DNA from 2 places in the Actinomadura vinacea genome. Region 1 is predicted to be linked to the other one. Evidence: predicted binding sites of a transcription regulator. Region 1 holds the regulator's gene; the other holds the start of a gene.
The links. Region 1 encodes HrcA, which represses chaperone genes, less so after heat shock. Its sites were predicted from a motif close to TTGGCACTCTCNNNNNGAGAGTGCCAA; they were not measured.
Positions count from the first base shown of each region.

Region 1 (14,515 bases):
AACAAGACCGATCCCGCGATCATTCGGAACTTCTGCATCATCGCGCACATCGACCATGGCAAGTCGACGCTCGCCGACCGGATGCTGCAGCTCACGGGGGTCGTCGAGGAGCGCCAGATGCGCGCGCAGTACCTCGACCGCATGGACATCGAGCGCGAGCGCGGCATCACGATCAAGAGCCAGGCGGTGCGGCTGCCCTGGACCGGCGCGGACGGCACCGACTACGTCCTGAACCTCATCGACACGCCCGGCCACGTCGACTTCTCCTACGAGGTGTCGCGGTCGCTGGCGGCGTGCGAGGGCGCGGTGCTGCTGGTGGACGCGGCCCAGGGCATCGAGGCGCAGACGCTGGCCAACCTCTACCTGGCGATCGAGGCCGATCTGCACCTGATCCCGGTGCTGAACAAGATCGACCTGCCCGCGGCGCAGCCGGACAAGTACGCCGAGGAGCTGGCCGGGATCATCGGCTGCGACCCGTCGGACGTGCTGCGCGTGTCCGGCAAGACCGGCGCGGGCGTCCCCGAGCTGCTCAACCGGATCGTGGAGACGGTGCCGGGCCCGGTCGGCGACCCCGACGGCCCCGCCCGGGCGCTGATCTTCGACTCGGTGTACGACACCTACCGGGGCGTGGTCACGTACGTGCGGATCGTGGACGGGCACCTGTCCCGGCGCGAGAAGAGCATGATGATGTCCACGGGCGCCGCGCACGAGACCCTGGAGGTCGGGGTGATCTCGCCCGAGCCCAAGCCGGTGGCCGGGCTGGGCGTCGGCGAGGTCGGCTACCTGATCACAGGGGTGAAGGACGTCCGGCAGGCGCGGGTCGGCGACACCGTGACCAGCGCCTCGCGGGGGGCGCCCGAGCCGCTGGGCGGCTACCAGGACCCGAAGCCGATGGTGTTCTCGGGCCTTTACCCGATGGACGGCGACCAGTACCCCGAGTTGCGCGACGCGCTGGACAAGCTGCGGCTGAACGACGCGGCGCTGATCTACGAGCCGGAGACCTCGGCGGCGCTGGGCTTCGGGTTCCGCTGCGGCTTCCTCGGGCTGCTGCACATGGAGATCGTCCGGGAGCGGCTGGAGCGCGAGTTCGGCCTGTCGCTGATCTCCACCGCGCCGAACGTGGTGTACCGGGTGATCATGGAGGACGGGACCGAGCACACCGTCACCAACCCGAGCGAGTTCCCCGAGGGCAAGATCGGCACGGTGTACGAGCCGGTGGTGCGGGCCACGCTGCTGTCCCCGAGCGAGCACATCGGCGCGATCATGGAGTTGTGCCAGGGGCGGCGGGGCGTGCTGCTGGGCATGGACTACCTGTCGGAGGACCGGGTCGAGATCCGCTACACGCTGCCGCTGGCGGAGATCATCTTCGATTTCTTCGACCAGCTGAAGTCGCGCACCCGCGGCTACGCCTCGCTGGACTACGAGCCCAGCGGCGAGCAGGAGGCCGACCTGGTGAAGGTCGACATCCTGCTGCAGGGCGAGTCGGTGGACGCCTTCAGCCAGATCGTGCACAAGGACAAGTCCCGCGAGTACGGGCTGATGATGACCTCCAAGCTCAAGGAACTGATTCCGCGGCAGCAGTACGAGGTGCCGATCCAGGCGGCGATCGGTGCCCGCATCATCGCCCGCGAGAACATCCGCGCCATCCGCAAGGACGTCCTGGCCAAGTGCTACGGCGGCGACATCTCCCGTAAGCGCAAGCTGCTGGAGAGGCAGAAGGAAGGCAAGAAGCGGATGAAGACGATCGGCCGTGTCGACGTCCCGCAGGAGGCCTTCGTCGCGGCCCTCTCCACGAGCGAGCCGTCCTCGTCGGACAAGGGCAAGAAGTAGCGGCCGGCTCGGCCGAGCCGGTACCGGCCGGGTGAAGCCGAGTCCTCCCGAATCGGCAAAACGGCGGTGACCTTGTGTCCTTGGGTGGACACTGGGTGTTGTGACTCACACGTTGCTGCACCAGGTTCTCGTCGCCGGCCTGGTGGTCCCGGTCGGGCTGGCGGCGAAGGCGGAGCAGCGGTCGGCGACGGGGGCCGTGGTCCGGTTCGAGGACGACACGCTGGTCCGCTGTGACCTGGTGGTCTACCGGAAGGGGCAGGCCGGGGCCGCGCCGGGTTCGGTGCTGGGCCCTCCGCTGCTGGCCGTCGAGGTGACGTCGGACGTCTCGCGCCCGGTCGATCTCGGCCCCAAGAAGAACCTGTACGAGCGGTACGGCGTGCCCTCGTACTGGGTGGTGGACGTCCGGGGCGACGAGCCCGAGCTGGTGGTGTACGGGCTGGGCGGCGACGGCCGGTACGCCGAGGAGGCCCGGGTGGCGTGGGGCGAGTCCTGCGCGCTGACCCGCCCGTTCCCGATCGAGCTCGTCCCCGACCAGATCTTCGCCCGGCTCCCGCGCCGGGTCGTCCCCAGGAGGATGATCGCTGTGCCCGACGAGGTGAGACCGCACGCGTCCGGTCCCGATCTGCCGGGCAGCGAGGAGCCGATCCTCATCGACGCCTTCGGGCGGCGGTGGCCGACCGGCGCGGAGAAGGTCGAGCTGTGGGACGGCTGCCCCGTCTTCTACGGCGCCTGGGACGACCGGGACGTGGAGATCGCGGCCCGCGCCTATCCGGGGCGCGTCGTGCGCCTCGACCAGGCCCCTGGGGAGCCGGGCACGATGACGATCCTGCCCGGCCCCGCGCGGCGGCCCGTCCTGGACGGGCGCGGCCTGGACGCGGAGGAGCCCTCCGTCCCCGAGGACCTCGTGTGCGGCTCCGTCGAGCGGCTTCCGGTCGAGGTCGAGGCGTCCTGACCTACCTGGTCTTGAACAGGGGCCAGGCCACCAGCGACGGGACCTGGCGGAACTCGCCCCGGTTGGCGGCCCTGGCGGCGAACACCAGGAAGAACATCACGACGGCGGTGAAGACCAGCGGCACCCAGATGAGCACCTCGAGGAGGAGCGACAGCAGGCCGCCGACGATCCAGACGGCGATCGCGGCCAGGCCCATGTTGATGCCCTGCGCGGCGTGGCGGCGGACGAAGGCGGAGCGGCCCTTGCCGAAGAAGACCACTGCCGGGGCGATCGCGCCGACCAGGAACTGGCCCAGGTAGGCCATCAGGGCCCAGGTCTTGTCGTCGTGGGTCACGTGGCCGGGGTACCCGGACATTCCTTGGGGCTGCTGCCAGCCGGGCTGCTGACCGTAGCCGGGCGACGGGGGAGGCCCGTAGGCCATGGCGCGTGTCCTCTCCGAGTCCGCTTGACGTCCTGCACGCTTTGGGCTCTGCGGTAGAGCTTTGGCGCAGTCTACGACTACTTGGACGCGCCCGGAGTTAGGCGGTTCCTATGGGTCTTGAACGGCTTGGTAACGATCGGTGCGCGGTGCCTCACGGCCCTCGCCAGAGGGGTGCCGTGGGGGACTGCGGGGTCAGGGTGACCGATCCGTTCCAGGTGATGGCCGACGCCTGGGGGAGGTAGGAGCGGCCTAGGAGGAACCCCCGGTGCAGTGTGGTGACCGTTGCGGGGGCGCCGTTGTCCCCCAGGCCGACGGGTTGGCGGATGGCCTCGATGGAGGCGATGTCCTGGACAGCGGTGCCCTCCGGCAGTTCGACCGTGGTGGCGGCCGGGCCGTCGCGCTCGATCGACCAGGTGCGTTCACCGTGGTCGGACCGGTAGAGACGGGACGTGTCCTTCTTCAGACGAACTCCCAGGGACACTCCTGGCGCGGAACCCCAACCTTGGGTCGGGCCGCCGGTCTTCTTGGCGAGTTCCACGAAGAGGTAGGTACGGGGGTCTCCGACCTCGCGGGTGGCCGGATCGGAGGTTTTCTCTAGGCGGCCCTCCCGCAACAGCTCTTGGGCCATGACGCGGTATGTCCAGGGCTCGCGGTCCATGACGACTTCGCGTGCGCGGTCGGTGGGACGTGTTCTGGACGCGTCCGGGAGGAACCGGAGAGGCGCGCCAGGCGATATGACATCGCACATGTTGTTGTTGGACGTGCAGGTCTGCAGCAGGGGATGGTCGCCCTCGTAGCGTCCGGTGAACTTCAGAGTCAGGTGCTGTGGCCCTTGGTACACGCCGCTGCCGTCGACCCTGCGCCCGGCCGCGTCCACCTCGACCCGGTAGACCCACTCCACGTCGGTGGTGCGGCCCCATCTGGCCATCAGGGCAGGTGTGTCGGTGCCGCCGTCCTCATTGCTCCACACCATGGAGTACTCCAGGACGCGGTGCCCCGGGGTGGTGGCGGGCCGCGATTCGTGCCACGCGACGAGAGGCGTGTCGGTGCGAACGTTCTGGTACGGGTCGCCGAACGGCCAACCGGTCCGGCCCACGACGATGGGGGCGTGCCGCAGGGCGACCTGGTCGGCCGTTGGCATCTGCACCTTCGGCCGTACGAGGTTGACGCGTCGTGCGGCGGGGGCGCTGGCGTTGAGGAAGCGCAGGGTCACCCGGTGGTTCCCCTGGCGTACGGGCCCGAGCCCCAGGGAACGCGGGGTCGGCTCGGCGGCGGGGACGACAAGGTCGGTGACGTGGCGGCCGTCCACCTCGATGGCCAGGACGGCCGATTCGGCGCCCTGACGGGCCCAGGAGACGCCGGGGGCGGACGCGGCGAACCGGATGACCGCCTCGCCGTCCCGGGCCGCCGTGAAGGTGATGGAGCGCGCGGGGCCGTTCCGTTCCACGACAAGGGTGTCAGAGGCCAGAGCCGGGGTGGGGGAGTGAGCGAGCAGGGGCGCGCCGCCGGCGGCGGCGAGCACGAAGGCGGTGTCACGCACACGGGCTCTCATGGGCGGCGAACCTAGAGAGCCAGGATTGCGTTCGGGTGACGAACGGGTCCCTCGTGGGTGTCGAGACCGTTGCCGCCGCCGGGCCGTCGCTCTAGCGGTTCAGGTACCAGGAGGCCAGGGCCGTGGGAAGGCCCAGGGAGGCGCCTGAGAAACGTCCGTGCGGACCTTCCGGCCTTGGCGCCGCCAGGCCGCTACGGCTCCTCCTGCGGTCGCTTGTGTGGTCTCGGGGGGTATCCGGGCGGTGGAGGGCCAGTCCCATGGCGGGGATGTGGAAGCCGTAGTGTCCCTTTGGGAGGACCTCGTGTCCGAGGTCGCGGAAGAGGGCGACGACGTCGTCGGCGGGTTCGTTCAGCAGGTCGATCCCGTCCAGCCGCAGGCGCAGCTCCGGGTTGCCGCCCCAGCCCTCGCCCCGGTGGCCGTAAATCTCGGCGATCCGTTCTGTGCCGTCTTCGCCGCGCAGGGTGGAGACGTTGAGACTGCCACGCCCGATGTGGACGCTCCGGTGGTCGGTGTAGCCGCAGAGGAACGAGGCGCGCGGCGGGGCGGTGCCGCAGCGTTCGGACACGGCCGCCAGGGTCGTCCAGGCGTCCGAGGCGACTGTGGAGAAGAAGAGGTGGGCGTCGGGCAGCAAGGCACCGCGTCCAGGTTCCAGGGTCACGACGAAGGGCGGCACCTTGCCCGGGAAACGCGCGGGGTCGGGCTCCCCAAGCGTCACGAGGCCTTCCCAGGTAATGGGCTCCTCCACGGCGAACCATGCGATTCGGGCCTCGGCACCCAGTTCGATGAAGGCCTGGTCCGTGAGCGCCCGTCCTATGTGGTCACGCAGGGCCTCTGCGGTTTCCTCGAGACGGCGACCCCACCAAGGGGGTTCGGGGTCACGGTTCTTCCGCCCTGGAGGCTGCCAGTGGACGCCCGGCCCGCCCAAGGGAAGGCTCTGCTCGTCGCCGTGCTGATCGATGACCGTGTAGCGCCAGCCGTCCGGCTCGCCGTGCAGCAGCACGCGGGTGGGCACTCGCCCGAACTTCACCGCCCCCTGATCAGCCACCCGGCGACCCTATCCGTCCAAAAGGCCTTAACGGTGCCAAGGCAAGTCGCGACACGGCGGGCGGTCGCTCAGCTCTCGGGGCCGGATGGATACGGTCGGGCGGTGGCCACTATGGTTCCGGAGGTTCGACCGTGACCCACGTCGAGCAGGTCCTGCGTTCTCCGAGGGAGCGGGCGACGGTGAACGGGGCCGTCCGCGCGTTGCGCTCGGCCGCCCCTCTCGGCTGGGCGCGGCTCGGGTTCGAGTTCCGCGCGACCGTGGGCATCGACACCGTCTCCTTCAAGGTGGTGAACGCCGGCGGTGAGGCCCGTGCCGCGATGCCGCCGGGCCGGGCCGTCGGGAAGATGGACGAGCTGCGCCGGGCCATGTACCGGCGAGGCAAGGGCGCCTGGTTCACCGCGCGGCTGGTGATCGAGCGCGACGGCCCGTTCAGCGCGGAGTTCGACTACAACGGCGAACCGGACTTCAGCCCGCCGCTGACCCCCGCCGCCTACGTCCAGGACCTGGAGCGCTTCCCGCGCTCGGACGAGCACATCCCCGGCTGGCTCCGCGACAAGCTGGACGCGGGAGCGCCGCGCTCGGAGCGGCCGTAGCCGGAGCGGCCGCGGTCAGAGCAGCACTGACGGCGCGGCAGACTTGAAGGGTGCCCTCGACCCTGCCTGACGGTGACCCGGTACCCGCCGACGGCGCGCTGCCCCGCAGCGCCCTGGACGGGCTGGGTGAGCGGCCGTTCGCCTTCTACGTGCACGTTCCGTTCTGTGTGACGCGGTGCGGCTACTGCGACTTCAACACCTACACCGCCACCGAGCTGGGGCCGGGGGCGAGCCGGGACTCCTACGCCGACACGGCCATCGAAGAGGTGAGGCTTGCCCGCCGTGTACTGGGCGAGGTGGACCTGCCCGTGGAGACGGTGTTCGTCGGCGGGGGCACCCCCACGCTGCTGCCGCCTGACGACCTGGGACGCATGCTCGGCGCCATCGACAAGGAGTTCGGCCTTGCGAAGGGGGCCGAGGTCACCACCGAGGCCAACCCGGAGTCGGTGGACGGCCGTTACCTTGCCCGCTTGCGGGAGGTCGGATTCACCCGTGTCTCCTACGGCATGCAAAGCGCGCGCGAGCACATCCTGGCCGTACTGGATCGCACCCACACTCCGGGCCGGATCCCGCAGGTCGTCGATTGGACCCGCAAGGCCGGCTTCGACCACATCAACCTGGACCTCATATACGGCACCCCGGGGGAGAGCAACGACGACTGGAGGGCGTCCCTGGAGGCCGCGTTGGCGGCAGGGCCCGACCACGTGTCGGCATACGCCCTCATCGTGGAAGAAGGGACGCGCCTGGCAGCGCAGGTGCGCCGAGGGGAACTCACCCCGCCCGACGATGACGCGATGGCCGACCGCTATCTCATGGCGGACGAACTGCTGGCCGCCCAAGGTCTGCGCTGGTACGAGATCTCCAACTGGGCCGCGAGCCCCGAAGCCGCCTGCCGCCACAACCTCCTCTACTGGACCGGGGCTGACTGGTGGGGCGTGGGCCCCGGCGCGCACAGCCACGTCGGCGGCACCCGCTGGTGGAACGTCAAGCACCCCGCGGCGTACGCCTCCCGGCTCGCCGAGCAGGTCACGCCCGCGCACGCCCGCGAGGTCCTGGACGACGACGACCGGCACATCGAACGCGTCATGCTGGAGCTGCGGCTCGCCGACGGCTGCCCGGCCGGGCTGTTGGACGACGCGGCGGTGCGGCGGGCGATCGCCGACGGCCTCGTCGAGCCGGGCCCCTTCGAACGGGGCCGCGCCGTCCTGACCCGGCGCGGCCGGCTACTGGCCGACGCGGTCGTCCGCGACCTCACCTGAGCCACGGGAGCCGGCCCCGGGCGACCCGGAGGAGCGGCGGTCACTTGATCATGGGCCAGGCCATGAAGGCCGGAAAGGTGTACCACTCGCCGCGGTTGCCCGCGACCGCGGCCAGGATGAGGAAGACGATCTCCGTCACGGCCAGTGCCAGCGTCGGGATGAGCCAGATTCCCAGCGTCACGAAGATCAGCACGATGTTGACGATCATGTAGACGCCCTGGCTGATCGCGAGGTTGAGGCCCTGGGCGCCGTGGTGGCGCAGGAACGCCGACTCGTCCTTCTTGATCAGGAAGACCAGGAGCGGGGCGATGAACCCCACCAGGAACTGGCCCAGATGACCCATCAGCGCCCAGGTGCGTTCGTCGGGGGTGGTGTACCCGTACCCGTAGCCCGCGGCTCCGTACGGCTGCATCTGGCCGCCGTAACCCTGCGCCGGCCCGTATCCGGGCACCTGCCCGTAGCCCGGTTGCCCGTAGCCCGGTTGCCCGTAGCCCTGCTGTCCCTGACCCTGCTGCCCGTAGCCCGGCTGCCCGTACCCGGGTGGCGGCCCATACCCGGGCTGAGGCTGCCCGTACGGATTCTGGCCCTGGCCTTGCTGCTGCTCCCCGTACCCTGGTTGTTCCGGCGGCCCATACGACATCGCGTGCTCCTCGAGGATTCGCTGGCGTAGGCGAACTGAAGGCGCGGGGGCAGTAGGGCTGGCGTCAGGAGCTAGGGCTCCGGGGTGGTGACGAAGTCGATGAGCTCCTCGACTCGGCCGAGGAGCGAGGGTTCCAGGTCGGTGTAGGTCGTGACGGATCCGAGGATCCGATTCCAGCCCGCACGCACATCCTCCCCCCAACCGAGTGCGCTGAGCACCCCGTCCTTCCAGGATACGCCGCGGGGCACGCGCGGCCAGGCCGCGATTCCGACCGCCGAAGGCTTCACGGCCTCCCAGATGTCGATGAAGGGGTGGCCCGTGATGAGCACATGCGGTGACGAGACCTGTGCGGCGATGCGGCTCTCCTTGGAGCCCTCCACCAGGTGGTCGACCAGCACCCCCAGGCGGCGGCCCGGGCCGGGCCCGAACTCGTCGACGATGGCCGGGAGGTCGTCCACGCCCTCCAGGTACTCCACGACGACGCCCTCCACGCGCAGGTCGTGGCCCCAGATCTTCTCGACGAGCTCGGCGTCGTGGACGCCCTCCACGTAGATGCGGCTCTCCTTGGCGACCTTGGCGCGCAGCCCCCGCACGGCGATCGATCCCGACGCCGAACGCGGCGCCCGCCCCGTCCCGGCGGAGCCGCCGGAGCCGGGCGTGCCGGAGCCGGGAGCGCCGCCGGTACCGGTGGGGCGCACCAGCGTCACCGGCCTGCCGTCGATCAGGAAGCCCGACTTGGTCAGCGGGAACACCCGCCGTTTCCCGAACCGGTCCTCAAGCGTCACGCCGAACTTGTCGCAGCCGATCACGGCGCCGCAGAATCCGCTGTCCGGATCCTCCGCCACCAGCCCGGCCTCGGCGGGGACCTCCGGGATGGTGCCTTTGCGAGGCCGCCGCCAGTCGCCCGCCAGAACGTCGTCGCCGTAGTCCTTGCTCTGCACGTTTGGGCACTCTAACGAGCCCGGACGGCCCCGGCATCCCCGATTGCCGCTCGCCCATCTCCGAATGCGGCTCGCCTGCCCGTACACTTGGCACTCGGAAGTATGGAGTGCCAGTGCGGGGGCAGGGGAGGTGACCACGTGCTCGACGACAGGAAACTCGCGGTCCTGCGGGCCATAGTCGAGGACTACGTGTCCACCAACGAGCCGGTCGGGTCCAAGGCCCTGGTCGAGGGGCACAACCTCGGCGTGTCCTCGGCGACGATCCGCAACGACATGGCGGTGCTGGAGGAGCAGGGGTACATCCACCAGCCGCACACCAGCGCGGGCCGCGTCCCGACCGACAAGGGCTACCGGCTGTTCGTCGACCGGCTGTCCACGATCAAGCCGCTGTCGGGCGCCGAGCGGCGCGCGATCGAGACCTTCCTCAGCGGCGCCTACGACCTCGACGCCGTGGTCGGGCGCACGGTCCGGCTGCTGGCCCAGCTCACCCGGCAGGTGGCGGTGGTCCAGTACCCCTCGCTCACCCGCTCGTCGGTCCGGCACGTGGAACTGGTCCCGGTCGCCGACCACCGGCTGCTGCTCGTCCTGATCACCAATACCGGCCGGGTCGAGCAGCGGGTGATCGAGACGCCGTCCCACCTGTCGGAGGAATCGATCGGGCACCTGCGGGCGTTGCTCAACACGTGCCTGGACGGGTGCGGGCTGGGCGAGGTGCCGAACGCGGTGGCCGACCTGCCGGACCGGGTGCACCCCGAGGACCGGCCGGTCACGGCGGCCGTGCTGTCGGTGCTGCTGGAGACGCTGGTGGAGAAGCACGATGAGAAAATCGTCTTCGCCGGCGCGGCCAACCTCGCGTCGGTGGACTTCTCGCAGGGCTTGCGCGAGGTGCTCGAGGCGCTGGAAGAGCAGGTGGTCCTCATGAGGCTGCTCGGGGAGACGGGCGACTCCTCTACAGTTACGGTGCGGATCGGCACCGAGAACCCCGACGAGGGGCTCCAATCCACATCGGTGGTCGTCGCCGATTACGGGGTCGGCGACATGACCCTGGCCCGGCTGGGAGTGCTCGGGCCGACACGCATGGACTACCCCGGCACGATGGGAGCGGTACGGGCAGTGGCACGCTACGTGGGACAGATCCTGGCGGGGTCGTAAGTGGCCAACGACTACTACGCGACCCTCGGCGTTCGCCGCGACGCCACCCCGGACGAGGTCAAGAAGGCCTACCGCCGGCTGGCCCGCGAGCTCCATCCGGACGTGAACCCGGACCCGGAGACCCAGGAGCGGTTCAAGGAGATCACCCAGGCCTACGAGGTGCTCTCCGACCCGAAGAAGCGCGAGATGTACGACCTGGGCGCCGACCCGTTCGCGCCCGCCGGCGCGGGTGCCGGCGCGGGGGGCTTCGGCGGTGCCGGGTTCCCGTTCAGCGACATCATGGACGCCTTCTTCGGCAGCGCCGCCTCGCGCGGCCCGCGCACCCGCGCCCGCCGCGGCCGCAATGCCACCCTCCGGGTCGAGCTCGACCTTTCCGAGACCGCGTTCGGCACCACCCGGGAGCTGTCCATCGACACCGCGGTGGCCTGCACGACCTGCAGCGGCTCCGGCTGCGCGCCCGGTACCCATCCGGAGACCTGCGACACCTGCCACGGGCGGGGCGAGGTCCAGCAGGTGCAGCGCTCCTTCCTCGGCCAGGTCATGACGGCCCGGCCGTGCCCGCAGTGCGGCGGCTTCGGCAGCGTGATCCGCACCCCGTGCCAGGAGTGCTCGGGGGACGGCCGGGTCCGCACCCGCCGCACCGTCAAGGTCAAGATCCCGGCGGGCGTGGAGAACGGCATCCACATCCAGCTGGCCGGCGAGGGCGAGGTCGGCCCGGGCGGCGGCCCGCCCGGCGACCTGTTCCTGGAGATCGTGGAGAAGCCGCACACGATCTTCGAGCGGGACGGCGACGACCTGCACTGCACGGTCGAGATCCCGATGACGGCCGCGGCGCTGGGCACCAACGTCACGGTCGAGACGCTGGACGGCGCCGAGGAGGTCGACATCAAGCCCGGCACCCAGTCCGGCCAGGTGATCAGGCTGTACGGGCGCGGCGTCCGGCACCTCAACGAGAGCGGCCGCGGCGACCTGCACATCCACGTCAACGTGGAGACCCCGGGCAAGCTCGACGAGGAGCAGGAGGAGCTCCTGCGCCGCCTGGCCGAGTTGCGCGGCGAGGAGCGCCCGCCCGGCAAGTTCGCCCCGGGGCAGCGCAACGTGTTCTCCCGCCTCAGGGACGTCTTCAACCAGCACTGAAGCGATGCCGTGGCGGCCTACAACGAGGGCCGCCACGGGACGCCGCCCCCGCCGCGACGGTGATCGCCGGCGCCGCGGCGGGCGCGACGCGTGTCGGATTCGTCCGGGGGGAGTGGTCATGAGTCCGCCGGTGTTCCTCGCCGAGACGGCGGGGCTCGAGGGCGAGAGGGTCGTCCTGGACGGCCCCGAGGGCCGGCACGCGGCCACCGTGAAGCGGCTGCGGCCAGGGGAGCGCGTCGACCTCACCGACGGCGCGGGCCTGCTGGCCGAGTGCGTCGTCGTGGCGGCCGACCGCGCCGCGCTGACCCTGGACGTGCTGGCCCGGCACCGGCATCCGGTCCCCGAGCCGCGCCTGGTGGTCGTCCAGGCCCTGCCGAAGGGCGAGCGGGGCGAGCTGGCCGTGGAGGCGATGACCGAGGCGGGCGTGGACGAGATCGTCCCGTGGGCGGCGGCCCGCTGCGTCACCCAGTGGCGTCCGGAACGGCGCGGGAAGGCGCTGGGGCGCTGGCGTTCGGCGGCTCGGGAGGCGGCCAAGCAGGCTCGTCGCAGCCGGCTGCCGGAGGTCTCGGACCTCGCCACGACCGCCCTGGTCGCCGAACGGCTGGCGGCCGCCGGCACGGCCCTGGTGCTGCACGAGGAGGCCGCGGGACCGCTGAGCGCGGTGCGGCCGCCGGCCACCGGCGAGATCATCGCGGTGGTCGGGCCGGAGGGCGGGATCACCGCGGACGAGCTGGCCGCGTTCGCCGCGGCGGGCGCCCGCACGGTGCGGCTCGGGCCCACCGTGCTGCGCACGTCGACGGCGGGCGTGGCCGCGCTGTCGGTGCTGATGGCCGCGACGGGCCGCTGGTAGCGCTCCCTGCCGGGCGCCGCCGGGGCCGGCGGCGGAGGATCACTGCGCCGTCGAGCCCTCGGACTGCTGCTGGGTGGTGTCGGGCTGCTCCTCGGTGACCGGCGGGTTGGTCGGGTCGGTCGGGTCCGGGTCGGTCGAGCCGCTGTCCGACGGCGACGGGGTCGGGGACGGCGAGGTCGACGTGCTCGGGCACGGCCCGGGCGACGAACCCCCGCCGGACCCGCCGCTGGGGTCGGGGGTGGGACTGCCGGCGGGCGGCGCCGGGCGGGACGTGCCGCCGGTGCAGGCGGGGGAGCCCGGTGAAGTCGCTGGAGACGGGGTGCCGGCCTTGTTCGGGTCGGCACTCTCGCTCGGGACGCTGGACGCGGGCGGCTGCGCGTTGGGCGGGACGCCCTGCGTGCCGGCGGGGTCGCCGCCGGAAGGGCTGTGCCCGCCCTCGCCGGCGGTGCCGTTGTTGCCCGTCGCCTGGATGAGGGCGATCGTCGGCGGGGCGGCGACGCCGATACCGGCGATCAGGACGGCGGCGGCGACGGCGAGCATGGGCCGGGCCCAGTTCACCGTGAACCAGTCCCGGTCGAACCAGTCCCGGCCGAATTTGCGCTGGGCGCGCTCGTCGATGCGGCTCCGGATCTTGTCCAGGCCGTCGGCCGCCGGGATGACCGTCTCCGCCTCCGCGTGCAGGGCGCGGCGGAGGAGCTCGCCGTGCTCGTCGTGGGGGTCGGTGGTCATGAGAACTGCTCCAGGATGTTGCGTAGCGCGGCCATGCCGCGTGCCGTGTGACTCTTGACGGCACCTCGGGAGATGCCCATGGTCTGGGCGATCTCCGCTTCGGACAGATCGGCGTAGTATCGCAGCACCAGCGCCTCGCGCTGCCGGGTGGGGAGCTTGTGCAGCGCCTGCACCACCGCGGAGCGTTCGAGTTCCCCGATGGCGCCGGCCTCCGCGCTCGGCGCGTCGGGCAGCCCCTTGGGCGCGTACTTCTCGACGACCGCGCGGTGCCGCAGCACCGACCGCGATCGGTTGACCACCGATTGTCGCAGGTAGGACAGGGCCTTGTCGGGATCGCGGAGTCGGCGCCAGCCGCCGTGCATCGCCACGAACGCGTCCTGGACGACCTCTTCGGCCGTTCCGGCGTCGCGCACCAGCATGGCGGCCAGGCGTACCAGCGAGCGGTAGTTGGCACTGTAGAGCGCGGTCACTGCCTGGTCCGCGTCCCAGGCCACGGCCACCGCCCCGGCCGTGCCCCTGGCCACGAGGGTCTCGGTCACGTCAGTGGGACGCGCGCCCTCATCGTCGGGTTTACGAAAGGGCATCTTCTGTCTTGCCTCGGTCACCTATCCGCCGCCTTCACCGACCCCCGGCCGCGTTATCGGACGGTCGGCCCCCGGTGCGCGTGGAGGTACGCGTGGAGGGGCGAACCGACCGGTCGGGAGACGAGGCGCGCTGTGACGAGCCGGGGGTGCGCCTGAGTTGCCAACCTTATCCAGCGGAGGGCCCCGATGGGCCCGAAACCGCCCAGAGGCCGATCGGCGCGGCCCTATTCGCGGCGGGGCCTCACGGGGCGTGGCGGGGCCGTGCCGATAGGATCTCCGGCACTGTGACGGGCGCCGCGAGGGGTGGGAGGAGAGCGATGACGGACTGTCTGTTCTGCAAGATCGTTTCGGGGGAGGTGCCCGCCAAGATCGTCCGGGAGTCGGCGGGGACGGTCTCTTTCCGCGACATCAATCCGCAGGCGCCCACGCACGTGCTGGTCATCCCGCGCGAGCACCATCCGACGGTGGGCGAGCTGGCCGACTCCGACGCCGGGCTGCTGGCCGAGTTGATGCAGGAGGCCCGGCAGGTCGCCGAGGACGACGGCGTCGCCGGCAACGGCTACCGCATCGTGTTCAACACCGGGCCCCAGGCGGGGCAGACCGTGTTCCACGTGCACGCCCACGTCCTTGGCGGCCGTGGCCTCAACTGGCCGCCCGGCTGAAACGGCCCGGGGACGGGAAACGCCAAGAGGCCCGCAGGGGAACGGCCAGGGGAGGGCAGGAGAACGTTTCATCGCGCCGCGGCCCCGGTGCCCCTGGATTCCGCCGTTTCGCGGGTGGCGTACGGGATCGCGCGAGCGGAAATGCGGCGGCGTTCCGGCGTAGGCGGC
Region 1 covers NZ_BAAARW010000048.1:109,183-123,697, forward strand. The annotation lists gene lepA (translation elongation factor 4) at 1-1,830, shown strand, start outside; gene ABD340_RS46220 (Uma2 family endonuclease) at 1,931-2,782, shown strand; gene ABD340_RS46225 (magnetosome magnetite crystal formation protein family) at 2,784-3,203, opposite strand; gene ABD340_RS46230 (hypothetical protein) at 3,355-4,755, opposite strand; gene ABD340_RS46235 (hypothetical protein) at 4,847-5,800, opposite strand; gene ABD340_RS46240 (hypothetical protein) at 5,932-6,393, shown strand; gene hemW (radical SAM family heme chaperone HemW) at 6,444-7,652, shown strand; gene ABD340_RS46250 (DUF4870 domain-containing protein) at 7,693-8,292, opposite strand; gene ABD340_RS46255 (DUF3097 domain-containing protein) at 8,364-9,233, opposite strand; gene hrcA (heat-inducible transcriptional repressor HrcA) at 9,372-10,385, shown strand; gene dnaJ (molecular chaperone DnaJ) at 10,386-11,522, shown strand; gene ABD340_RS46270 (16S rRNA (uracil(1498)-N(3))-methyltransferase) at 11,641-12,372, shown strand; gene ABD340_RS46275 (hypothetical protein) at 12,412-13,101, opposite strand; gene ABD340_RS46280 (SigE family RNA polymerase sigma factor) at 13,098-13,685, opposite strand; gene ABD340_RS46285 (histidine triad nucleotide-binding protein) at 14,003-14,347, shown strand.

Region 2 (14,515 bases), on a different contig from region 1:
ACCTGACCGCGGGGGCGCCCTGGCTGGTCGAGGAGATCGCCGCCGCCGCGGAACGGGCCGGCCGCCCCGCGCGGGTGCACCTCAAGGCCGACACCGGCATGTCCCGGGGCGGTGCGTGGGGCGAGGAGTGGCCGCCGCTGGTGGAGGCCGCGCTGGCCGCCGAGGCCGCCGGGACGCTGCGCGTGGTGGGGCTGATGTCGCACTTCGCCTGCGCGGACGAGCCGGGCCATCCGTCGATCGCGCGGCAGCTGGCCGTCTTCACCGAGATGGTCGAGTACGCGGAGAAGGCCGGGGTCAGGCCGGAGGTCCGGCACCTGTCCAACTCCGCCGCCGCGCTCACCCTGCCCGAGGCCCGGTTCGACCTCGTCCGGCCCGGCATCGCCACCTACGGGCTGACGCCGGTGCCGCATCTGGGCGGTTTCGGGCTGCGGCCCGCGATGACCTTGGTCGCCGACACGGCCCTGATCAAGCGGGTCCCCGGCGGCAGCGGCGTGTCGTACGGGCACACCTACGTCACCGAACGGGAGACGAACCTGGCCGTCGTACCCGCCGGTTATGGCGACGGGATCCCCCGCCACGGGTCCAATCTGCTGGAGGTGCTCGCGGGCGGCCGGCGGCGGCGGATCGCGGGCCGGGTGTGCATGGACCAGTTCGTCATCGACCTGGGGGACGACGAGCTCGCCGCCGGGGACGAGATCATCCTGTTCGGCCCCGGGGACCGGGGCGAGCCCACCGCCCAGGAGTGGGCGGACGCGCTGGGAACGATCTCGTATGAGATCGTCACCCGCATCGGGTCGAGGGTCCCCCGGGTGTATTCGGGGAGTGCCGCCGGAGGGAGCGTGCATGGCTAGCAGTCGCAGGCGCAGGATCGGCGTCGTCGGAGCGGTCGCGGGCATCGGCGCCGCGGGCGTGGGCGCCGCCGTGGGGCTGCGCCGGCTGGCGGTGGGACGGGTCAGGCTGCGCCCCGACCCGGACGCCGACGAGCCGTTCGGCGAGCTGCGCGGCCGGCCGCTGACCGTCCTGGCCGACGACGGGGTGCCCCTGCACGTGGAGATCGACGGCCCCGACGACGCCCCGCTGACACTGGTGTTCAGCCACGGTTACACGCTCAACCAGGACGCCTGGCACTTCCAGCGCCGCGACCTGCCCCGGCTGCGGCCCGGCGAGGCCCGTCCGCGGCTGGTGTTCTGGGACCAGCGCAGCCACGGGCGGTCCGGGCGCAGCAAGCCGACGCACGCCACGATCGACCAGACCGGGAGCGACCTGTACGCGGTGCTGCGGGCCACGGTCCGGCCGGGCGCGCCGGTCGTCCTGATCGGTCACTCGATGGGCGGGATGTCGGTCATGGCGCTGGCCGACCGGCACCCGGAGCTCTTCGACGGCGCCGCGCGCGCCGCGTCCGGCAAGGGGCGGAAGGCCGGCAAGGGCAAGAGCGCGAAACCGGAAGCGGACGGCGGGCCGCGCGTGGTCGGGGTCGCGCTGATGAACACCTCCTGCGGCGACCTCGGCCAGATGACGCTGGGGCTGCCGCTCGTCCTGGCCAAGGTGCTGCGCCCGCTGGCGCCCGGCACGCTGCGCGGCCTCGGCCGCCAGGCCGACCTGGTCGACCGGGCCCGCGCCCTCGGCGCCGACCTGGCGTTCATCGTCACCCGGCACATGGCCTTCGCCGACAAGTACGTGAGCCCCACCGTGGTCGACTTCCTGGAGCAGATGATCAGGGCCACCCCGATCGACGTGATCGCCGAGTTCTACCCGGAGCTGATCGCGCACGACAAGGCGGCGGCGCTGGAGGCCATCGGCCGGGTGCCGGTACTGGTGCTGTCCGGCGGCGAGGACCGGCTGACCCCGTGCGAGCACGGCCGGAGCATCGCCGACACGCTGCCCGACGCCGAGTACGTCGAGGTGGGCGAGGCCGGGCACGTGCTGCCGCTGGAGTATCCGGGCGTGGTGACCGGCGGGGTGCGCCGGCTGATCGACCGGGTCCGGCTGGACCGCGAGGAACGCACGGCCTGATCGGAGATGGGCGTCGAGATGAGCGGAGAGCAGAGCGTGGAGGTCGTCCCGGAGGTCGACGTGGACGTGCCCACGGCGGCCGACATGCGCCGGCTGGGGCTGCGGCTGGCCGGCCTGCTGCGGGCCGGCGACCTGCTCGTCCTCACCGGTGCCCTGGGGGCGGGCAAGACCACGATGGCGCAGGGCATCGGCGAGGGGCTGAAGGTGCGCGGGCCGATCACCTCGCCCACCTTCGTCATCGCCCGGGTGCATCCCGCGCTGGCCGGCGGGCCGGCGCTGGTGCACGTGGACGCCTACCGGCTGGGCGGCTTCGCGGAACTGGACGATCTCGACCTGGACGCCTCGGCGGAGGAGTCGGTGACGATCGTGGAATGGGGCGAGGGGCTCGCCGAGGGCCTTGCCGACGCCCGGCTGGAAGTGATCATTTCTCGTTCCGAGGGCCCGTCGGAGCGCCGCGCCGTAAAGATCGTCGGGGTGGGCGCGCGGTGGGCCGGGTTGGCCGCGCTACTCACTTGACGCGAGAATCTCCCGTGTTTTCCGTTCACAGCGAGCAGTCACTTCACGGCGAGATGTCATAGTCTTTGCCGAAAGAACCTCACCTTCACGACATATCAGCTTTCCCTCGGGAGGGTTCCGGTGAGTGGTGACCATCGCGGCGGGGGCACCGACGGCGGCTGGGGCATGGCGAGCGGCGGTTACGGATACGGAACGCCCGACGCCGGAGAGTACGACCCGCGCAGCGGCGAGCACCGCACGGTGAGCGGCGGCTCCTACGGCTCCCCCAGCGCCGACTACGGCTCGCGCAGCGGCGAGCACCGGCGCGAACAGCAGCCGCCCGGCCAAAGGTCCCCGGGCAGCGGCGGCTACCGCGCCGGCAGCGGCAGCCACCGCATCGTCCGCGACCGCAGAACCGGCCGGCGGCGCCTCGCCATGGTCCTCGCCGGCGTGGTCGCCGGCGTCGGCGCCTGCGTCCTGGCCGCCTTCATCATCCTCGGCGAGGTCGGCGCGGGCGACGACCGGGACGCCGGCCAGGTCGTGGGCAGCGGCGCGACGGAGAACGCCCCGATGGCCAAGGCCGAACGCTCCCTGGTGCCCGACGCCTGCGAGCTGCTCGACAAGAAGATCGCCGACCGGCTCGCGCCCAACGCCGACCGCACCCAGGCCGACAACTACCAGAGCAGCGACCGGCAGAACCAGTGCGTCTGGGGCGCCTACACCGGAGACCGCAAACGGCAGCTCACCGTCGAACTGCGCGCCCTCGAAGGGGCACAGGGCCAGACCCCCACCGACACCGCCCGCGGCACCTTCGAGACCGAGCGCAAGGCCGACGAATCCGGCAAGGCCCTCCTGGCCGGGCAGCGGCTCACCGACAAGGCCCCGCTGGAAGGCGTCGGCAACGACGGCTACGTCGTCTACAGCGTGGACGAGGGCCAGGGCTCCGGCGAGGCGATCGCCAACGTCCGCGTGCTGAACGTCCTGGTGACCATCCACTACTCCGGCGGCAACGACGGCAAGCCGCTCGGCGCCGACGGCACCATGAACGGCGCCACCGAGGCCGCCAAGAGCGTCGTCGAAGCCCTCAACGCCACCTGACGGGCTCGCACGCAGTAACCTTTCAACCCGTGCTGGTCTTGGCTTTTGACACCGCGACGGCCGCGATCACCGTCGCGCTGTACGAGTGGTCCCCAGGTGAGCGTGTGCGCCGCCGCGGCTCGGTGGAGAACATCGACCGGCGCAGACACACCGAGCTGCTCACCCCCTCCATCGCCGAGGTGATGGCCGAGGCCGGCGCCGCGCCCGGCGACCTCAGCGCCATCGCCGTGGGCGTCGGCCCCGGCCCCTACACCGGCCTGCGCGTCGGACTCGTCACCGCCCGGGCCATGGGGGAGGCGCTGCGGATCCCCGTCCACGGCGTCTGCACGCTCGACGTGATCGCCTGGGCGTCGCGGCGCACCGAGCCCTTCGCCGTCGCCACCGACGCCCGCCGCAAAGAGGTCTACTGGGCCCGCTACGAAACGGCCCGCCAACGATCCGACGGCCCCTCCGTCACCCCGCCCGCCGAGGTCCCCGACGACCTCCCCGTCATCGGCGAGGGCGTCGCGCTCTACCCCGACGTCCTCGGCCGTCCCGACCACGAGCCCGAACCGCTGCTCCCCTCCGCCGGCGCCCTCGCCGAACTCGTCGTCGCCCGCCTCTCCGGCGCCCCCGGCCCCGAACTACTGCCGCCCGAACCCCTCTACCTGCGCCGTCCCGACGCCAGAGAGCCCGGCCCGCGCAAGAAGGTGACCCCGCGATGAGCGCGGTCCTCCGGCCGATGACCGCCGACGACCTGCCCGCCGTCCTCCAACTGGAGCGGACCCTCTTCCCCGAGGACGCCTGGACGGAGGAGATGCTCCTTGGCGAACTGTCCGACCAGCCCCGCACCCGCCACTACGTCGTCGCCGAAGACCCCGGCGGCGGCCTCGTCGGCTACGCCGGCCTCGCCGCCGCGGGCGGGCAGGCCGACGTGCAGACCATCGGCGTCCAGCCCCACCGGCAGGGCACCGGCGTCGGCGCCGCCCTGCTCACCGAACTCCTCGACGAGGCCGGACGGCGCGGCAGCCACGAGGTCTTCCTGGAAGTCCGCGCCGACAACGACCGCGCCCGCCACCTCTACGAACGCTTCGGCTTCGAACGGGTAGGCATCCGAAAGCGCTACTACCAGCCGTCCGGCGTCGACGCCATCGTGATGCGCCGCAAGCGGGAGGAATCATGATCAGAGACTCCGAACCCCTCGTCCTGGGGATCGAGACCTCCTGCGACGAGACCGGCGTCGGCATCGTCCGCGGCCACACCCTGCTCGCCGACGCCATCGCCTCCAGCGTCGACGAACACGCCAGGTTCGGCGGCGTCGTCCCCGAGGTCGCCTCCCGCGCCCACCTGGAGGCCATGACGCCCACCGTCGAACGCGCCCTCGCCGACGCCGGCGCCGCGTTCGGCGACATCGACGCCTTCGCCGTCACCGCCGGCCCCGGCCTCCCCGGCGCCCTCATGGTCGGCGTCGCCGCCGCCAAGGCCTACGCGCTCTCCCTCGGCAAACCGCTGTACGGCGTCAACCACCTCGCCGCCCACGTCGCCGTCGACCAGCTCGAACACGGCCCGCTGCCCAAACCCTGCGTCGCCATGCTCGTCTCCGGCGGGCACTCCTCGCTGCTGCTCGTCCCCGACATCACCGGCGACGTCCGCTCCCTGGGCACCACCGTCGACGACGCCGCCGGCGAGGCCTTCGACAAGGTCGCCCGCGTCCTCGACCTCGGCTTCCCCGGCGGCCCCGTCATCGACCGCCGCGCCCGCGACGGCGACCCCGCCGCCATCGGCTTCCCTCGCGGCAAGTTCGACGACGGCACCTACGACTTCTCCTTCTCCGGCCTCAAGACCGCCGTCGCCCGCTGGGTCGAGGCCAAGGAACGCGCCGGCGAACCCGTCCCCGTAGCCGACGTCGCCGCCTCCTTCCAGGAAGCCGTCGTCGACGTCCTCACCCACAAGGCCATCAAGGTCTGCCACGCCAACGGCGTCAAAGACCTCCTGATCGGCGGCGGCGTAGCCGCCAACTCCCGCCTGCGCGCCCTGGCCAAGGAACGCTGCGACGCCGCAGGCATACGCCTTCGCGTCCCCCGCCCCAAGCTCTGCACCGACAACGGCGCCATGATCGCCGCCCTGGGCTCCGAACTCCTAGCCGCAGGCAGACCACCCTCAGAGCTGGACCTACCAGCAGACTCAAGCCTGCCGCTGTAATTCTGGGAGCGCCCCCCAGACCCCACCCCGGGACGCGCACCTCCTACGCTCGCTGGCGCTCGCTCCGGAGGCACCCGCCCCTTGGCAGGGGGCTCCGCCCCCCGCACCCCCCGGCTGAGGGCTCCGCCCCCTTGCACCCATTACTGACGGGCTGGGGTGGCCGTCAGCGGTCGTGTCCGCCGTTACGGATCTCGACAGGAAAACCGCAGGACCGTCCCCTACCGTTGGGGGCGGTCCTTGCTGATGGGGGAAGAGGGATCGGATGGCCGTCGAACGCATCCATTGGGAAGACCTACCGGCGCGGGCACGGTGGGAGGTGGAGACCAAGACCGGCACCGTGTACTCGACCGAAACGGTCTCCGAGGGCCTGAACTCGGCAATCGCCGCGATCTTGACCACCGAGACCGGACGCGTCTTCGTCAAGGGACTCCACCGTGACTATCCCCGCCGGTGGACACAAGACCGAGAAGCCGCGATCAACTCTGCGATCAGCCACCTGTCACCCCGCCTGCTGTGGCGGGTCGAGGACGAATGGGACCTGTTGGGGTTCGAGGTCGTCGACGGACGTCACGCCGACTACACGCCCGGATCGGCCGACCTGCCGCTCTTGGTCTCGACCATGGCCGACCTGGGCAAGGTCCCGTGTCCAGACCTTCCTGTGAAGCTCGCCGAGCAGCGATGGGAGTCCTATGTCTCCGATCCCGCGTACGTCCGGCTCTTCGAAGGCGATCGACTGCTCCACACCGACTACAACCCCGTGAACGTCTTGATCAGCGACGGCCGCGCGTTGCTGATCGACTGGGCGTGGCCGACCAGGGGCGCCGGCTGGATCGATCCCGCGTGCCTGATCATCCGTTTGATCGCCGGCGGGCATACCGCCGCCCAAGCCGAGGTTGTCGTGCACGCACACGCCTTCCGCGGGCTGCGCGCATCCACTCCTATGGAGGTCCCGAGGTCATCCGCCACGAGGAGGTGCCGCTGCCGTCGCCCGGCCCCGGCGAGGTGCTTATCCGCGTCGCCGCGACCTCGTTCAACCCGTCGGAGGTGGGGGTGCGTCTGGGGCTGCTGCAGGATGTGCTGCCGGTAACGTTGCCGTGCACCCTGGGTGTGGACGTTTCCGGCACGATCGTGTCCCTCGGCCCTGGGGTGACCGGGAGGGCCGTGGGCGACCGAGTGGTCGGCCGTCTGGACGGAGGCAGCGGGGCCACCGCCGAATACGCGACCGCCCCGGTGGACGTCCTGGTCGCGGCTCCGCGCACCATCCCGCTCGCCGATGCCGCGGCGCTCCCCGTCGCCGGGCTGACCGCCTGGCAGGCGGTGTTCGAGCACGCGGAGGTGACCGAAGGCCGGCGCGTGCTGGTCAACGGGGCCGGCGGAGGGGTCGGCGGATTCGCCGTCCAGCTGGCCAAACGCGCGGGCGCCACCGTGATCGCCACAGCAGGCCCTCGCAGCGCCGCCGCGGTCCGCGCCTCCGGCGCCGACCAGATCGTCGACTACACCGCCGAGCCCCTGCCGGGCGGGGTGGACATCGTGCTCAACCTCGTCCCTCTCGCCGCGGATGCCGCTGCCGGACTGGTGTCACTCCTGCGGCCGGGCGGTACGGCGGTGTCCGTCACCACGCCGCTACCCGGCGGCGCGCATTTCGTGGCCAGCAACGACCCCTCCCAGCTCGCGCGGCTCGTCTCCCTGGTCGACGCCGGCGACCTGACCGTCGACATCGCCGAATCCCACCCGCTGACAGAACTAGCCTCGATCCACCGCAGAAGTGAGAACGGCCAGACCCGAGGAAAGATCACCCTTACGCCCTGAAGGGGGACAGCAGCCCCTCCACCATTACAAGAGAGCGGCCAGGTAGTCCTCCAATAGGGGGACGGTGGGCTCGTCTAGGGTGCGGGTGCCGTTTTCTGGGAGCAGGTCCAGGACGCAGCGGACGTCCCAGTACGGGTCGTGTGGGTAGCCGCCGGAGACCTGGTCGAAGGCTGAGGTGAAGCGTTCGGCGGCGGCGGGGCCGTAGCGCAGTGCCACGTTCAGGCGCATGTGTGCGATGTCTACGGCGATCGGGCCGTAGGAGGCGTCGGACCAGTCGACGACGCCGGTCAGCCTGCCGTACGACCACAGGGTGTTGTCGGGGTGGTAGTCGCGGTGGATGAACCGGGACGGCGCGTCCGGCCAGGGGCCTGCGGCTACCTCGAAGGCCCGTTCCCACAGTTCGGGGCGTAGGGCGTGCCTCGGGGCGGCGCGCTGGTCCAGGTGGTTGTACGGCACGTACGGCGGCATCGTGGACGCGCCGCCCAGGGCGTGCACCGACAGCAGCGCGGCGGCCAGCTGGATGAGGTATTCGGGCAGGTCGTCCGGGGCGGGGCGGGGTGGGTGGCCGACCAGGCGGGTGATCAGGAGTGCGGGTGCGTCGCAGTAGGCTCCGGCGGGGTCGGCGGCGACCAGCGACGGTGTGGGGAGCTGGCAGCCCGCCAGCAGTGCCAGCGCCGCGATCTCGCGTTCGGGGGAGAAGTCGGCCTGGCGGGGCGCGGCGGCCGCCCAGCGGCGCAGGACGAGCCGGTGCGCGGAACCGGAGCGGCTCTCCACCAGCAGGGCGTGGTTGGCGTGCGCCGAACCGCCGGCGAGCGGGCGGACCATCCGCACCTCGGCGCCCTGGCCGAGGCAGTCCTCCACCCAGCGCAGGGTGGCGCGGCTGGGCGGGGAGCCGGTCTGGAGGCAGGGAGCCGATGCGTGGGTCACGAGTTCCATGAAAACGGATGCCGGTGGGTATTGGCAGTGATTTTGCGAAGACGGAACGTAACAAAGTGCACGTCACAATGTGCGGGCCGGCCGGTGCCCCGGCCGGCCCCGGGGTGCGTCAGTCCTTGCCGTCGCGGCGGGGACGGAGCAGGGCCTCGGCCAGGGCGAGCATGGTCTCCTCCAGCGTGGAAAGGCGCTTGAGGACGTCCTCGTGGACGGTGGTGACCTGCTTGGTCACCGCCTCCTGCACGGTCTCGGCGCGGCGGCCCACCTCGTCCTGGACGACGCCTACCCTGCGGTTGACGTCGTCGTGGATGACGCCGACCTGCTTGACGACGCCGGCCTCGATGTCGTCGATCCGCCGGGAGACGTCGTCGGCCTGCCGGGTGAACTCCTCGTGCGCGGTCTTGGCGAGCTGCTCCATGGTGGCCTCGATCTCGGCGCGGTCCGGGCGGGCGCGCAGCTCGTCGATCAGCGGGTCCACGGCGTCGGCCAGCCGCTTCTCCAGGGCGTCGAAGCGGTGGCCCTGGTCGTACACGGGGCGCTGCACCAGCTCGGTGATCATGGTGTGCAGCGAGTCCAGCCGGCCGTCCAGCTTGCCCGACAAGCCCTCGAGGCGGCCGTCGAGCCCGTCCAGGCGGCCGCCGACGCCCTCCACCCGGCCGTTGACGGCCTCCAGGCCCTGCTCCACCCGCTCGGCCATCTCGCCCAGCGACTGGTCGACCCGGGTGGTGACGCCGTTGATCGAGTGCTCCAGCAGCTCGGCCCGGTGTCCCATCTCGGCCAGCGACTTGTCGAGCCGGTTGAAGCGGACCGAGGCGGCCTCCATGCTGCCCTGGAGGCGGTCCAGCCGCTTGGCCACCTCGTCCAGGCGGCGATCCGCGCGCTGCGCCGCGTCGGTGACCTCCCGGGAGGTGTCGATCATGGTCTGGATGCGGGTGAGGCCCTCGTCGACGTTCTCCGCCACCACCCCGACGTCGGCCCACAGCGCCGGCAGTTCGGAGACCGGCTTGACCCGCTCACCGACCGACTCGATGTGCTCGGCCAGCCCTTCGGCCCACTCAGGGGGTCGGCCGAACAGCTCCTCGACCTGGCCGCGGACGCCGTCAAGCTGTCCGGTGAGGCCGCCCAGGCCGCCTTCCCGCACCTCGCGGAGCAGCCACTCCATGCCTTCCAGCCGCTGGCGTATCTCGTCCAGGATCTGGCCCTGGGAGCGCTGCTCGTAGACGTGGTCCTGCGCCGCCCGGGCGAGCAGCTCCCTCATCCGATCCGAAACCGGCTGACCTCCCGTCTGCAGGAAGTTGTGATTCGTTTCCACAGCTGCTCCTTCGTGTGCCGGCGCGGATAAATGGCGCACGGCAATGAAATCCTGAGCCGCCAACTGTAGTGCGTTCGGCGGGTCCGGATAACGGGGGACGTGGACATTGCGAGTTCTGTGTCCGACCCTTGTCATCGGGGTTTGGACGATTCTCCCCAGTCGGATATTGTCCAAATCCTCGGGAAAATCAGGAGAAGGGGGTGAACGGGGCGCCGATGTGGCCACGGATAAGGGCCCCGCGCGGGCCGGGACGGCTCGTCCGGAGCCCGGAAGGCCCGGCAATGCGATCTTCTATTCGGTCGTTCCGGCGGTTGTTTCCGGCCCGGCCGGGCAATACCGCGAAGTGCTGATGATTTGCTCAGCTGTGGTATGGCGCTTGGCGTTCTTCTCCGGACGAAGATCTTCGGTGCGGAATTGTGATCGACAGCGCGCCGGACTGGCCTTCAGCGCACCGGTGTCGCCAGTAGCGCGATCGGATCGCGGCCGACCCGGGTCAGCACGAGGGTGAGCTCGCCGCCCTCCTTCCGGCGGCCGAAGCCCAGGTCGCGCCGGAGCCGGTCGATGTCGACGGCCGAGCCGCGCTTCTTGATCGTGAGGATGCCGGTGCCGCGCCGCCGCAGCTCGGCGCGCAGCCGCTTCACCGAGAAGGGCAGCACGTCCTCGATCTCGTAGCCGGCGGCGAACGGGGTCGCGGCCCGCGTGTCGGAGGTGATGTAGGCGATCCGGGGGTCGGCGAGCCAGCCGCCGACCTCGCCGGCCGCCTCGGCGACCAGGTGGGCGCGGATGACCGCGCCGTCGGGCTCGTACAGGAAGCGCCCCCAGGGGCGGACGGGCGGCTCGGCCGGTTCGGGCGCCGGGGTCAGCGTGATCGTTTCGCCCGCGGAGGTGAGGAGGGTGGCGCGGCGCCGGGCGTCCCCGGCCAGCCCGCCCAGCCAGAGCGCGGCCTCCTTCACCTCGCCCGCCACCGAGATCCACTCGGCCTCCACCGGGACGCCGGCGAGGGGCGCGCCGGTGCCGCCGTCCCAGACGGCCTCGTACGGGATGCCGGGCGCCACCTTGACGCAGGCCGCCGGGGCGCGGGCGGCCAGGTCCATCACCCGGTCCAGGGGCGGCTCGTACGAGCGGGGGTCGAAGACGCGGCCCCGGACGGTGCGGCGGCCGGGATCGGCGAAGACCGCCCCGTACCCGGCGGGGTCGGCGTCGAGCGCGTCGCCCCGCCGCACAGTTGCCTTCCCGGCCAGGCCGAGCGCCGCCAGGTTGGCCCGCGCCACCTCGGCGGTCAGCGGGTCCAGCTCGACGCCCTCGCCGGGGACGCCCGCCCGCGCCCGGGCGATCAGGTCGGCGCCGATGCCGCAGCCGAGGTCGAGGACCGGATGAACATCGGACGAAGATCCGGCGAAGCGGCGGGCCCGGTGGGCCGCGACGACGGCCCGGGTGGCCTGCTCCAGCCCGGCCTGGGTGAAGTACATGCGGTCGGCGTCCGCGCCGAACTTGGCGCGGGCGCGCGCCCGCAGCCGCGCCTGCGTCAGCGCGGCGGGCACCAGGCCGGCCGGATGCTCCTCGCGCAGCCGCGTGGCGGTGGCCAGCAGGCCGCTCTCGGACAGGTCCGAGCGGGCGGCCGCGCCGAGCACGGCCTGGCCCGCGGGAGTCAGCAGGTCAATGAACGCCTGGAGGTCCATAGGCTGGACGTTAGCGGTGGCCCGGGGTGTCCGTGTTGACGGGCAACGGGTCACGGAATAGTCTCCATGACTGGCACTCTCGATGTGAGAGTGCCAACCACAGCGACAAGGTCGGTCTGGCACCCGCGACGACAGGCCGGTCCAGGGTCGCCTCTTCTGTCACATGTGCCGGTCGGCCCACCATGGCCGGCCGAGGACCAATCGAAGGGGAGGTCAGATCGTGACGACCGCCACCAAGGTTGTTCTCAAGCCGCTCGAGGACCGCATCGTCGTCCAGCCGCTTGAGGCCGAGACCACCACCGCGTCGGGCCTGGTCATTCCCGACACGGCCAAGGAGAAGCCCCAGGAGGGGACCGTCCTGGCCGTGGGCCCGGGTCGCGTCGACGACAAGGGCGACCGTGTGCCGCTCGACGTGAGCGTGGGCGACGTGGTGCTCTACAGCAAGTACGGCGGCACCGAGGTCAAGTACAACAACGAGGAGTACCTCGTCCTCTCGGCCCGCGACGTGCTCGCGGTCATCGAGAAGTAATCACCGCGAACGTGATGCACCGCCCCGGTCCGGCCCGCTAGCAGGGGCAAGGCCGGGGCGGCTCGCGTCCGGTGCCGTACGTATAGGGAGTGGAGTTTCCCGCATGGCGAAGATCCTGGAGTTCGACGAGGACGCGCGCCGGGCGCTTGAGCGCGGCGTCAACGCTCTCGCTGACGCCGTCAAGGTGACGATCGGCCCGCGCGGCCGCAACGTCGTCATCGACAAGAAGTTCGGCGCGCCGACGATCACCAACGACGGCGTGACCATCGCCCGCGAGGTGGAGCTGGAGGACCCCTACGAGAACCTGGGGGCCCAGCTCGCCAAGGAAGTGGCGACCAAGACCAACGACATCGCCGGTGACGGCACCACCACCGCCACCGTGCTGGCCCAGGCGATGGTCCGCGAGGGCCTGCGCAACGTGGCCGCCGGCGCCTCGCCGCTGTCCCTCAAGCGGGGCATCGACGCGGCCGCGCAGTACGTGTCCGACCAGCTCCTGAAGTCGGCCCGCGAGGTCGGCGAGAAGGGCGAGATCGCGCACGTCGCGACGATCTCCGCGCAGGACGCCCAGATCGGCGACCTGATCGCGGAGGCGTTCGACAAGGTCGGCAAGGACGGCGTGATCACCGTCGAGGAGGCCCACACCTTCGGCCTGGAGCTGGAGTTCACCGAGGGCCTGCAGTTCGACAAGGGCTACCTGTCGCCGCACATGGTCACCGACCCCGAGCGCATGGAGGCCGTCCTGGAGGACGCCTACGTGCTGATCGTGGACGGCAAGATCTCCAACGTGCAGGAGTTCCTGCCGCTGGCCGAGAAGGTCGCCCAGACCAAGAAGCCGCTGCTGGTGGTGGCCGAGGACGTCGAGGGCGAGGCGCTGGCGCTGCTGGTGGCCAACAAGATCCGCGGCACCTTCACCTCGGTCGCGGTCAAGGCCCCCGGCTTCGGCGACCGCCGCAAGGCGATGCTGGGCGACATGGCCACCCTGACCGGCGGCCAGGTCGTCAGCGAGGCCATCGGGCTCAAGCTCGACGGCATCGGCCTGGAGGAGCTCGGCCGGGCCCGCCGGATCACCGTCACCAAGGACGCCACCACGCTCGTGGACGGCGCCGGTGACCAGAAGGAGATCGCGGCCCGGGTCGGCCAGATCAAGGTCGAGATCGAGAACAGCGACTCCGACTGGGACCGCGAGAAGCTGCAGGAGCGGCTGGCCAAGCTGGCCGGCGGCGTCTGCGTGCTGCGGGTCGGCGCGGCCACCGAGGTCGAGCTGAAGGAGAAGAAGCACCGCCTGGAGGACGCCATCTCGGCGACCCGCGCGGCGATCGAGGAGGGCATCGTCTCCGGCGGCGGCAGCGCGCTGGTGCACGTGGCCGGCGGGAACTTCGACGCCCTCGGGCTGTCGGGCGACGAGGCCACCGGTGCCGAGGCGGTCCGCCGCGCGCTGGTGGAGCCGCTCCGCTGGATCTCCGAGAACGCCGGCCAGGAGGGCTACGTGGTGGTCTCCAAGGTCCGCGAGCTCGACGCCGGGCACGGCTACAACGCCGCCACCGGCGAGTACGGCGACCTGATCGCGCAGGGCGTCATCGACCCGGTGAAGGTGACCCGCAGCGCGGTCACCAACGCCGCCTCGATCGCGGGCATGCTGCTCTCGACCGAGGCCCTGGTGGTCGAGAAGCCGGAGGAGGCCGAGGAGCCCGCCGGCGGTCACGGCCACGGTCACGGCCACGGCCACTGACCGAGCAGCCGACCGAGCCGCGGCGCGCGCCGCGCGCGACGATCGTGCGGGGGAGGCCCCGGTCCGTGCGTTCCAGTGCGGACCGGGGCCTTCCTTTCGGCTGCGGGCAACACGGAAAGTAACGAATCGGTCTTTCTGGGCTACGAATCTCGCACGGTGTGGAGTCGTCCGACCGCGATGCGTAGTATCTGGGCTTCCGTCCCCACACTGTGACCATTCCGTTGTCTTCGACAGTGGAGACACGCCCGAGTGCGCTGGGCATCATGCTCAACGTGACCGAGGGATTCTTCGTAGGGACCACGACCGCGCACGCTGTCGAGCCCTCGGAGGGTCCGGCCCCTCCGACGCTGCGCGACACCGCCCGCGGGACGCGGGCGGCGCGCCCGGCCAGAGCCGACGAAGGCGACCTCAAGGAGCTCACGACACTCGCCGTCCAGGGCGATCCCGGCGCCATCGAGGTGCTGATCGCGCATGTCCGGCCGATGGTCGTCCGGTACTGCCGGGCCCGGCTCGGCCGGGTGTCTGGGCAGTACCACATCGCCGACGACGTGGCGCAGGAGGTCTGCATCGCGGTGCTGTCGGCGCTGCCCCGCTACCGCGACATGGGACGGCCGTTCGCCTCCTTCGTCTTCGGCATCGCCGCGCACAAGATCGCCGACGCGCTGCGCAGCGCGGTCCGGGCGGCCGTCCCGACCGAGGATCTCCCCGACGGGCCGGACGACCGGCCCGGCCCGGAG
Region 2 covers NZ_BAAARW010000038.1:74,510-89,024, forward strand. The annotation lists gene alr (alanine racemase) at 1-851, shown strand, start outside; gene ABD340_RS40145 (alpha/beta fold hydrolase) at 844-2,013, shown strand; gene tsaE (tRNA (adenosine(37)-N6)-threonylcarbamoyltransferase complex ATPase subunit type 1 TsaE) at 2,032-2,529, shown strand; gene ABD340_RS40155 (hypothetical protein) at 2,650-3,606, shown strand; gene tsaB (tRNA (adenosine(37)-N6)-threonylcarbamoyltransferase complex dimerization subunit type 1 TsaB) at 3,636-4,310, shown strand; gene rimI (ribosomal protein S18-alanine N-acetyltransferase) at 4,307-4,768, shown strand; gene tsaD (tRNA (adenosine(37)-N6)-threonylcarbamoyltransferase complex transferase subunit TsaD) at 4,765-5,787, shown strand; gene ABD340_RS40175 (hypothetical protein) at 6,050-6,874, shown strand; gene ABD340_RS40180 (NADP-dependent oxidoreductase) at 6,838-7,596, shown strand; gene ABD340_RS40185 (phosphotransferase family protein) at 7,621-8,523, opposite strand; gene ABD340_RS40190 (coiled-coil domain-containing protein) at 8,642-9,841, opposite strand; gene ABD340_RS40195 (class I SAM-dependent methyltransferase) at 10,285-11,520, opposite strand; gene groES (co-chaperone GroES) at 11,741-12,049, shown strand; gene groL (chaperonin GroEL) at 12,153-13,778, shown strand; gene ABD340_RS40210 (sigma-70 family RNA polymerase sigma factor) at 14,126-14,515, shown strand, end outside.
Region 2: a site for HrcA is predicted at 11,591-11,617, ahead of groES (co-chaperone GroES). Genes of this name have one in related genera too.